One region of the Anaerobiospirillum sp. NML120511 genome, then DNA from elsewhere that is predicted to be linked to it. Evidence: predicted binding sites of a transcription regulator. Region 1 holds the regulator's gene; each other region holds the start of a gene.
What was found. The regulator sigma-54, encoded in region 1, starts transcription at its own class of promoters, with help from an activator protein. The targets are predictions, from matches to a motif close to TGGCACNGTTTTNGCTT.

Region 1 (3,285 bases):
AGTCCTACACCTTGGATGTTAATCTGCATATTTTGATCCTTAATCCAAACTTGTTGGATACCGAAAGTGAGGCTGACGTCCACCGCTGTTATCATGCCTGAGCATTAAATAGTCCAGAAAAGATATGGTTGGGTGCAGTATGAAAAAGGACTATCCGTAACAGTGGTTCCTACTGCTGGAAACTATCACTCAAAGCGAAGCTTTAAGGCAGTTGGTTGCCTGGTATTCTCCCGTAGTCGCAAAACTGTTTGAAAAATCATAGTCAGCGACGGTGATACCGCAGGCTAATGGGCTCGTCGTGCCCTGGGGGGTGTATTGCAACCTGTAAGTCCATATTAACCAAAATAAGCACCTTGTGTACAAATATGTTCGCAAGATTTGATGTATGTCTCAATATGGTCAAATTGCCTGAAACTTTTGACGAGGCCCGCAGCTGCGCCTTTTGGCTCTCAACTGTGCCTTTGATATGCCAGTTATACCAGCAGTGATAACAGGCTCAGACCAGGAAGTGCGCTCCCGTGTTTTCCTGCAAATACAGTGGTGCTCTCCAAAACAGAGCAGTCTGCACCAGTCCGGTCAGAGCAGGTGCCTGCCAGGCACAGCAGTCTGCATAGGGGGCAGGTGCCCATAGGGCAGAGCAGGCTTCATTGGTCATAGTATGTACCCATAGCCTTAGCCTGAGTATGAGCGCAGCGGGCAAAGCTGGTACAAGGGGTGGCAGCCGGATCAGGCAGCCACCAAAAACAAAGAGCGCCATAAAGGCGCTCTTTGTTTTTAGGATGGCAGGTCGGGATTTATACCAGACGCTTGCGCTGTGAGGATGAGCCAATACCCAGGGCCTCACGGTATTTGGCAATGGTACGGCGGGCTACGCAGAATCCTTTTTCCTTGAGCAGGCTGGCAATCTGGTTGTCCGAGTATGGACGGCGCGGATTTTCACTGCTGACAAGGGACTTGATCTCGGCACGGATAGCAGTTGAGGAGGCGGTACCGCCGCTTTCAGTGCTTACGTGGCTGGAGAAGAAGTACTTGAGCTCGAAAGTACCACGCATGGTGTACAGATATTTCTCTGTAGTCACACGGGAAATGGTGGACTCATGCATGGAGATTTCCTGGGCAATATCATTGAGCACCAGCGGCTCCATACGGTGTTCACCATAATCAAGGAAAGCCTTCTGATGGTCAACAATACAGCGGGCTACCTTAAGCAGAGTGTCATTACGCTTGGCCATACTCTGGATGAACCAGTTGGCCTCCTGCAGATTGGACTTGAAGAACTCCTTTTCGCGCTCATTGCGGGCATAGCAGGCAAGGGAGCGGTACTGCTCGTTAAGGCGCACACGTGGCAGAGCATCAGGGTTGAGAATAACGTCGTAATCTCCGTCCTTGTCCTTTACTACCAGCACATCAGGCACGATGTAATCAGCCTTTTCTCTGATGGCGGTGCGTCCCGGGCGTGGAGTCAGGGACACAATGACGTCATTGACCTTCTTTAAGACATCTTCCTTGACGCCCAGCTTGGAGCAAAGGGAGCGGTAATCGTGGTTGGACAGCAGATCAAGGTACTTGGAGACCACTTCATTGGCCATGCGTACCTCTTCGCTATGATCACGGGTCATCAGATCCTTGAGCTGAATGAGCAGACACTCCTGTACGGAGCGGGCGCCTACACCCAGAGGGTCGTAGTTCTGAATAAGCTTGAGGACGATATTGACGTCATCAATGGTGGCCTCTGGCCAGGTGACATTGATAAGAGCGAGCAGATCATCAAGGCTTTCAGTCAGATATCCTGAGTCATCAATACCGTCAATGATAACTTCAGCAATATAGCGGTCACGGCCCTTAAGCGGAGAGCAGTCGAGCTGCCAGGTCAGGTGATCGTGCAGATTGATCTGAGTTTCGCCCTCGTAGGCACCGTCATCGTCCATTACGGCACCCTTGCTGCGGGTGCGGGCGCTGTAATTGTCCTCACGGCTCAGATTATCAAGATTCTCCTGAGTGGAGGTGCTGCCCGGATCGATCTCAGGCATGGCAAGTTTGTCCGGCAGGTCACCGCCACCGGTATCAGTTACCTGGCTGTAATCGCCCATAGCTGCCAGATCAGCTGCCATATTATGGTCAGCAGATGAGAAGTCATCAAAATCGCCGCCACCATCGTGATCAGGAGCGTACTCGATGCTGCTGCTGCCACGCATGGTGCTGTCACTGCCCATAAGCTCATTTACCGAGGCAATTTCGCTCTTACCGTCATAGCCGGCCATGTCGATATCAGCACCCTGGAAGGAGGCATCGTCGTTGAACGGGTCATAGACCTCACTGTCGTTCTCCATGCGCTCACGCTCAGCCATGGCATCAAGAGACTCCAGGTTGGCATTGGCAATGGACTCGTCAATCTCCAGAAGGGGATTGGTTTCAACGGTCTGCTGAATCTCCTGACGCAGATCAAGAGTTGATAACTGCAGAAGACGGATAGCCTGCTGCAGCTGCGGTGTCATGGTTAAAGTATGGGTCTGGATTGCTCTTAACTGGAGCGAGTTTCTCAAACCGGCCATGGTTCTGATCCTATAAAGAGAAGTTCTTACCCAAGTAGACTTCCTGAACTTTCTTGTTGTTCAGTACTTCCTGTGCCGTACCCTGGGCAATAATTTCTCCAGCGTTCACTATATAAGCTTTGGCACATACGTCTAAAGTCTCGCGGACATTGTGGTCAGTGATGAGCACGCCAATGCCACGGTCTCTCAGGTGCTTGATAATATCTTTGATGTCGGAAATTGATATCGGGTCAACACCGGCAAAAGGCTCGTCCAGCAGGACGAATTTCGGGTTGGCTGCCAGGGCGCGGGCAATTTCCACGCGGCGGCGCTCGCCGCCTGACAGGGCCATACCTGAGCTCTTGCGGATATGCTCGATATGGAATTCTTCAAGCAGCTCGTCTACGCGCTTTTGCATTTCAAGACGACTCTGCTTTTTCTGCAGCTCCATTACACTGAGGAGATTCTCCTCAACGGTAAGTTTGCGAAAAATGGAGTTTTCCTGCGGCAGGTAACCAAGACCTGCCTGGGCTCTTTTGTGCATGGGCATGTGAGTGATATCGACGTCATCGATGGTCACATTGCCGTTTTCTGTAGAGATAATGCCCACAATGATGTAGAAAGAAGTGGTTTTACCGGCGCCATTTGGTCCAAGAAGACCGACAACACTGCCACTTTCGATGCTCAGACTTACATCATTGACCACCACACGGTCCTTGTAGGTTTTTTTGAGGTGATTGGCTTGAAGGAGACT
Region 2 (3,285 bases), on a different contig from region 1:
GCTGCAACCACCACTTTTCAATTTAAATATTCCTGAACTGCAAAAGCGGAAATTTCACTTTTTGTGCTGTACGGCGGCTTTGAGCTGATATTTGGCGGCAGTTACTCCCGTCATCATCCACAGAGATGATTTACAAAATATTGTAGTTTTTGTCAGTTCAGCTCAGCAGCTTTTGGGTAAATGGGGTACAGGCCCATAAAAGTCTCGTGTTTGGGGCTTGTGGCGGAGCTGGCGCTGGCTGCTGTCAGCCAGCCTTGGCAGAGCTCGAAAGCTGACAGCGCTGAGAGCTGCTTCTCGGCTGAAAAAGTTCATACGTAAGACTTACTTGTTTCCGCATTTAGATCCTATAAAAACAGTAATTCATAGGTATATTATTGATGCAGTAGCTGACCTTGGAACTCGTGAGTTAGCAATGTAGCAATATGAAGCAGGGAGAAATAATTTTTGACTACAGAGCAGCTGTATTTTTGACGCCTGTGATCCTGGTGATTCCCAGCTGTTCCCGGCGTGCGTAACAGCACGATGTCAGACAGTGTCATACAGTGGTCATGCTCGCTAAGTATCGCTCTGCAGTCTGTGATTGAGTGAAAGACAGTTTTGCAGGAAGTGCAGCGGCCCTGATAGGGATTACAGGGGCTGAACTTAGTGCAGCAGAGCTGTGGTAGATGCGGGGCTGGTGGATACGGGGGTGGAAGTTGTGGAATTGGGGTATGTGGGGGAGGGAGATGCGTAGCTGGGAAATGCGGCGCCTTTGGCCTGGATATCCGATCTGCGCTCAATATTGCTGGCGTATAGACTTGCTGGTTCAGTACAGCTCGCTGTCACTTGAAGCTGTAGTTGCTGTGCTCTGAGCACGTGCATGGGGCCAGGCTTCTGGTGAGGCTTCTGGTGAGGCTGGTGCGTGCCTGAGAAGCGCTGTTGTCTGGTTTTTCAGAGGCAGGTGAAGGAGCTGGCGATGCGGGCACGAATGGTCGGATCTGGTCTGCTATGGTCTGAGATGCGCGGCCATGGCAGCATGGGCGTGGAGCTGGTGAGGATTTGACTGCGGGAGACTGGGTCTTTTGCGATGCCGCGGCAAATTTGAGTTTTTGGCTGGGTTTTTGGCGTTTTTCAGTGAATTTTCGTGTAATTTGGGTCGATTTTGGTCGTTTTTACTGCAATTTTGATGATTTTCAGTGAGATTGGGCCTGCCTGTCTGGGCTGTTTTGAGCTGTCGTAACTCTGTCATAACCATGAGTACTGTCCTTTATATGACGCTTTATTAATAAATGGTCTGTTTATCAGAGTTATGAGCATGTTTGTGGGGGCAGGCCGGGGCTGTGGCAGAGGCTGGGGATGTGGCTTTATTGTGGGGGCTTGCTGTGAGTTCCAAGTCTGTTTGCTGTCAATCTTGGGGATAAAGCTGTGACAGGTGGGGATCTTGTTGTTTTACGGCTTAGGGTCGGGATTTTGTGGTGGTGGTGACAAATGCGATAGATATAGGCTTTTTGAGTGGGGCGTGGCTTTGGAGAGGGGCTTTGTGCGGCTCTGGCACGTCTGGTGCTGTACAGGGTTTAAGTGAGCAGGAAATATCTTTTCCCGACAGATTCCCTGGTGATGCGGGGCTTTTTTTTCGGGAGCTGATTCCTGTTGAGCAAGATATGAAATATCAGTTCAAAAATCCGACTTTTAACCCTTAATAAACGGCATATATATACGGTTTTAACGGTGTGGCACACCCCTTGCTACATACAGGGTGATCTAGTGAAATTCCGGAGGAGTTATGGACAATTTATTATGGGTCTCAATGGCCGGTGCCAAGGAAAACTTCCATTCCCTGACCGTGCGTTCCAACAACCTGGCCAATGCCAATACTACAGGCTTCAAGGCTGAGTTTGAGAACACCCGCGCCATGAGCGTCTTTGGTAATGCGTTCCCTACTCGTGCTTTTGCCATGACCGAAATGCCTGGTTACAACTTTGAAGGTGGTGCCATGCAGACAACCGGTCGTACTCTGGACGTAGCTCTGCAGGGCGAAGGCTTTATTGCTGTTCGCGACAATCAGGGCGGTGAGGCCTATACCCGTTATGGCAGCCTTACTATCGGTTCAGATGGCGTGCTGCGCACCTCAAATGGTCTGGATGTTCTTGATGAGAACGGTAATCAGATCGTGCTCCCTGCTCCACTTGATCAAATCGATATCAACTCTGATGGCTACATCACCGGCAAGCCAATGGGCGCCGATGCCAATGTAGTAGAAGAGTACCAGCGCATCAAACTGGTCAAACCTGAACTCAGAGCCATTGAAAAGGGCTATGACGGATTATTCCGTTCACGTGACGGAGCTGTCCTGGATGCTGATAACACTGTAGCTTTACAGAGCGGCATGCTTGAGGGTTCCAACGTCAATCCTGTCGAAGAATTGACTAGCCTTATCCGCATTCAGCGCCAGTATGATACCCAGGTAAAAATGATGCAGTCTGCCGGCGAGATGGACGACGCGCAGAACCGTTTATTAAGCTTTGATTAAAGAGGCTATTAATCATGATTCCAGCAATTTGGATTTGTAAGACTGGTCTGGACAGTCAGCAGACCAATATCTCTGTTACTTCCAATAACCTCGCCAACGCCTCAACTGTTGGCTTCAAGAAGAGCCGTGCTATCTTCGAAGATCTGCTTTACCAGAAGGTAAACCAGCCAGGCGGCCGTTCCACTGCTGATGCCTTCCTGCCTGAGGGCTTAATGGTCGGTGCCGGTTCCCGCGTAGTAGCCACCCAGAAGAACTTCACCCAGGGTGACGTAGAGACCACCGATAACACCCTTGATTTATTAATCAATGGCGACGGCTTCTTTGAAATTGAAATGCCGGACGGCACCACTGCCTATACCCGTAACGGTCAGTTCACCCGTAACGAGGAAGGTGTTCTGGTAACTGCCGAGGGCTTAACCTTATTACCTCAGATCACCATTCCTGAGGACGCAACCGGCATCAGTATCTCCACTGATGGTCAGGTTTCCGTTCAGACTGCAGGCCAGGCCCAGCCTCAGGATATTGGTCAGATTACTGTAAGCAACTTCATCAATCCGTCAGGTCTTGAGCCAATCGGTAACAACCTGTACCTCGAGACTGCTGCCTCCGGTAACCCTATTCAGGGTGTAGCCGGTGAGAACGGTATCGGTACTATCCGTCAGGGTCAGCTGGAAACCTCCAACGTAAAGGTTACTGAAGAGCTGGTAAACCTGATTCAGGCTCAGCGTGTTTACGAAATGAACTCCAAGGTTCTGACCACTGTAGACACCATGATG
Region 3 (3,285 bases), on a different contig from region 1:
CCAACGAGACCCTGTGGTTCCGTGATACCTACCCTTACCTGGCACTCAAGAATCTGATTCTCCCTGAGCTGGCCAAGTCCGGTAAGACTCCGGTACGTATCTGGTCCGCCGCCTGTTCTTCAGGTCAGGAGCCTTACTCCATTGCCATGGTGGTTCAGGAGCAGGCCAATTCCGTAGGTCATATCAATCCTGATCAATGTCAGATCATCGGCACCGACATTTCCCCTGAAATGCTTGACCGCTGCCGCTTTGCTCACTATGACAATCATGCTCTGGCCCGTGGTCTGAGCGCCGAGCGTAAGGCCCGCTTCTTCAAGCCAACCCAGGACCCTAATGTCATGCGCATTGACGACAAGATTAAGAACATGGTCAACTTCAAGCAGATGAACCTTCTTGGTTCCTACTCTCTGCTGGGCCGCTTTGACATTATCTTCTGTCGTAACGTGCTCATTTACTTCTCCAATGAAGTTAAGAGCCAGATTTTAGGCAAGTTCTCCGAGTGCTTAAACCCAGGCGGTTACCTGATTTTAGGTTCCTCAGAGTCTATCCAGGGTCTGTCAGACAAGTACGAAATGGTACGATGCAACCCTGGCCTGGCCTACCGTCTCAAGCCACAGTCCTAATCTGACTGCTGGTCCGCGTGCCTGAGGGCACATAAAAAAATCCGGTCGCATACGCGCACCGGATTTTTTTTTGCCTCAACCCGTTACAGATCTAATTTTGATCCGGCCCGCCGCGCCACTACCGGCCCGCCGGCAGGGAAGCAGAACCTCACTGCTGCGTGTCTGGCTGCCACAGCGCCCTGATGCGTGCTGGCAGCCCCATATCACAGCATGGCAGGTCTGTCAGTGCGCGCTGAGCACACACGCTGCCTTGCAGGGCCGTCAGTGCGCGCTGAGCACACACGCTGCCTTGCAGGGCCGTCAGTGCGCGCTGAGCATACACGCTGCCTGGCAGTGCTGTCTGCCCCTCAGATGCGCATACAAGCCACTCAGGCGGTGCTGACAGTGCACAGGCGGCTCAGTGTGCAGCAATGCCTGAGTTGCGCTCCTGCGGTGTCCTATGCCCCTGCAGCTGCGCAAGATGCTGTGCTGTGATAATGGAGCGCGCTCTCATGTCCCATGTGCTGACCGCATACAGGGAACAGTATGGGCTGGTCACTGACCAAAAGGATTTGTTGTGCTGTGTTGAGCACCCCACGGGGGCTGTCAGTATTTTTACCATGAGTTGAGTGTAGGGAATTTGACCTGGGTGCGCGGTCATGCCAGGTTGGGCAGGGAAAGTGTGAATGTAACGGGCATTGCTGCGCTGGACCATGGGGCGTTCAGGTGACAGCGCGAGCAGGTTTGCGGCTCTCAGCGTGGGCAGGCGCTGTGCGCCGTCAGCCGGTGCGGTTCTGTTGTGACGTCACTGGGTACGGTTGTGAGTTTTAATGCTTAGAGTATGGATGCTGGCCTGTATGGGAGAGGGGAAAAGGGCATTTTTTGGGGAGGGCAGGAGGTGAAATCAGTGGATTTTCGGGCGGGGAAATCACTGTTTGGGATATGTGATTTTATGGTGTCAAAACAGGTAAAAATATGGTTAAAAACCTGATAAATATGCTGTTTTAAGCGATTGGCACAGCTTTTGAAGTAATACTGTCAGGAAAACAAAATCGTGTCTGATATTCGACACGCGTTGGAGGTTACTTAAATGGCTGTTAGTTTCGACCAGGTATTTGGTGTGCATCAGCACACTATGAAGGTCCGTAATAATCGCGCTGAGATTCTGGCCGGTAATCTGGCCAATGCTGATACTCCAGGCTTCAAGGCCCGTGACATTGATTTTGCTGAGGCCCTTCACGAGGCTGGTAAATATCAGATGCAGAACAACAATGCCCCTATGGCCAAGACTGCCAGCGGTCACATGGATATTTCTGATCTGGATGCCTTAAAGGATCCAAAGATCATCATGAAGTACCGCAATCCTTTCCAGCCTGATACCGGCAACGGTAACACTGTAGAGGTCAGCACTGAGCGTATGAACTACATGAGCAATAACATTGAGTATCAGGCAACCCTGTCCTTCCTCAATGGCCGTATTTCCAAGCTCAGAAGCGCCTTAAAAGGCGGTCAGTAACCGGTTCTTCTTTTTCAGGAACCATTTTTTTCCATCTGCTTTCAGCCCTTTTCACTTTTAAAAACAGAATTCGGCCTTTCAGATATGTACTGAACGCAGGATGCCTGCAGGCTCACTGCGATAATGTGCTCAAGGCGCAGGCCACCGCAATTGAAATCTGCCGGAGATATCGCTCTTTAGAGGATACGGCAGTGGATGATATAAGAGAGAAGAGAAAAGTGACGGGCTGAATAATTAATATTCAGAGTGCAAAAATGAGTGTTTTCAGAATTTTAGACATTGCCGGTACCTCCATGAACGCTCAGTCCGTTCGTTTAAATGCTACCGCTTCCAACCTGGCTAACGCCGAGTCTGTAAGTTCCTCTGTTGAGACTACTTACAAGGCACGTCGTCCACTGTTCTCTGCCGCCTGGGAAGAGGCTATTGCCCGTAACCAGCAGCAGGGTGAGCCAATGGATCCGGTAACCGGTGAGCCATATGGCATCGGCGTATCCTTAAAGGGTATCTACGAGTCTGAAGCTCCTGCCATCGCCGAATACAACCCAAATCACCCTCTTGCCAATGCCGAGGGCTACATCTACCGTCCAAACATCAACCCTGTTGAGGAAATGGCCGATATGATGAGTGCTCAGCGTTCCTATCAGACTGCCGTTCAGGTAGCTGACAGTGCCAAGAGCATGCTGCTGCAGACCCTGCGTCTGGGCCAGAACTAAGGTTTTTTCCAGCCCTTCACTAAGTGAGCTCCCGTCACAGGCACCAGCAGGTGACGTAGGCCCACGCTGACATCAGGTATGTCCTGAGGCTCTGCGCCACAGGTGCAGCAGCAGTGCAAGGCTCACTGGCTTATTTATAAGCTTTTCGGTGAATGGGTTGCCGGTAATTTTCAACCTGTTTTCCGTATACAAAAAATCGCTTTACCCTCAGGGGCAAAGCGATTTTTTTTGGCCTGAATCCGGCCCGGCCGCCTGCAGCAGCGGCTTGCTGCAGCCGCTGCAGCTGTATGGCGTGGCCCGTGCTGCTGCTCTCGTAGCCTGCAGCGGCGCTGCTGGCTGCGGCGCCGGGTGTCTGCTGCGCCGGGGCGGCGGAGATCTGACTATTCCTCGTACTGAGGCAGTACGATTTCCTTGCCAATGGCGAAGAAGTGACCGCCGGCTACATAGTGAAGAG

Region 2: the regulator sigma-54 is predicted to act here: its motif matches at 1,711-1,727, upstream of MXE39_RS03650 (flagellar basal body rod protein FlgF).
Region 3: the regulator sigma-54 is predicted to act here: its motif matches at 1,616-1,632, upstream of flgB (flagellar basal body rod protein FlgB).

What each region holds. Positions count from the first base shown of each region.
Region 1 is NZ_JALKIK010000005.1:69,900-73,184, forward strand. Features, by position in the region: gene raiA (ribosome-associated translation inhibitor RaiA) at 1-29, opposite strand, end outside; gene rpoN (RNA polymerase factor sigma-54) at 795-2,543, opposite strand; gene lptB (LPS export ABC transporter ATP-binding protein) at 2,563-3,285, opposite strand, start outside.
Region 2 is NZ_JALKIK010000007.1:141,383-144,667, forward strand. Features, by position in the region: gene MXE39_RS03650 (flagellar basal body rod protein FlgF) at 1,763-2,509, shown strand; gene flgG (flagellar basal-body rod protein FlgG) at 2,524-3,285, shown strand, end outside.
Region 3 is NZ_JALKIK010000007.1:134,629-137,913, forward strand. Features, by position in the region: gene MXE39_RS03625 (protein-glutamate O-methyltransferase CheR) at 1-623, shown strand, start outside; gene flgB (flagellar basal body rod protein FlgB) at 1,693-2,118, shown strand; gene flgC (flagellar basal body rod protein FlgC) at 2,373-2,831, shown strand; gene MXE39_RS03640 (flavin reductase) at 3,212-3,285, opposite strand, start outside.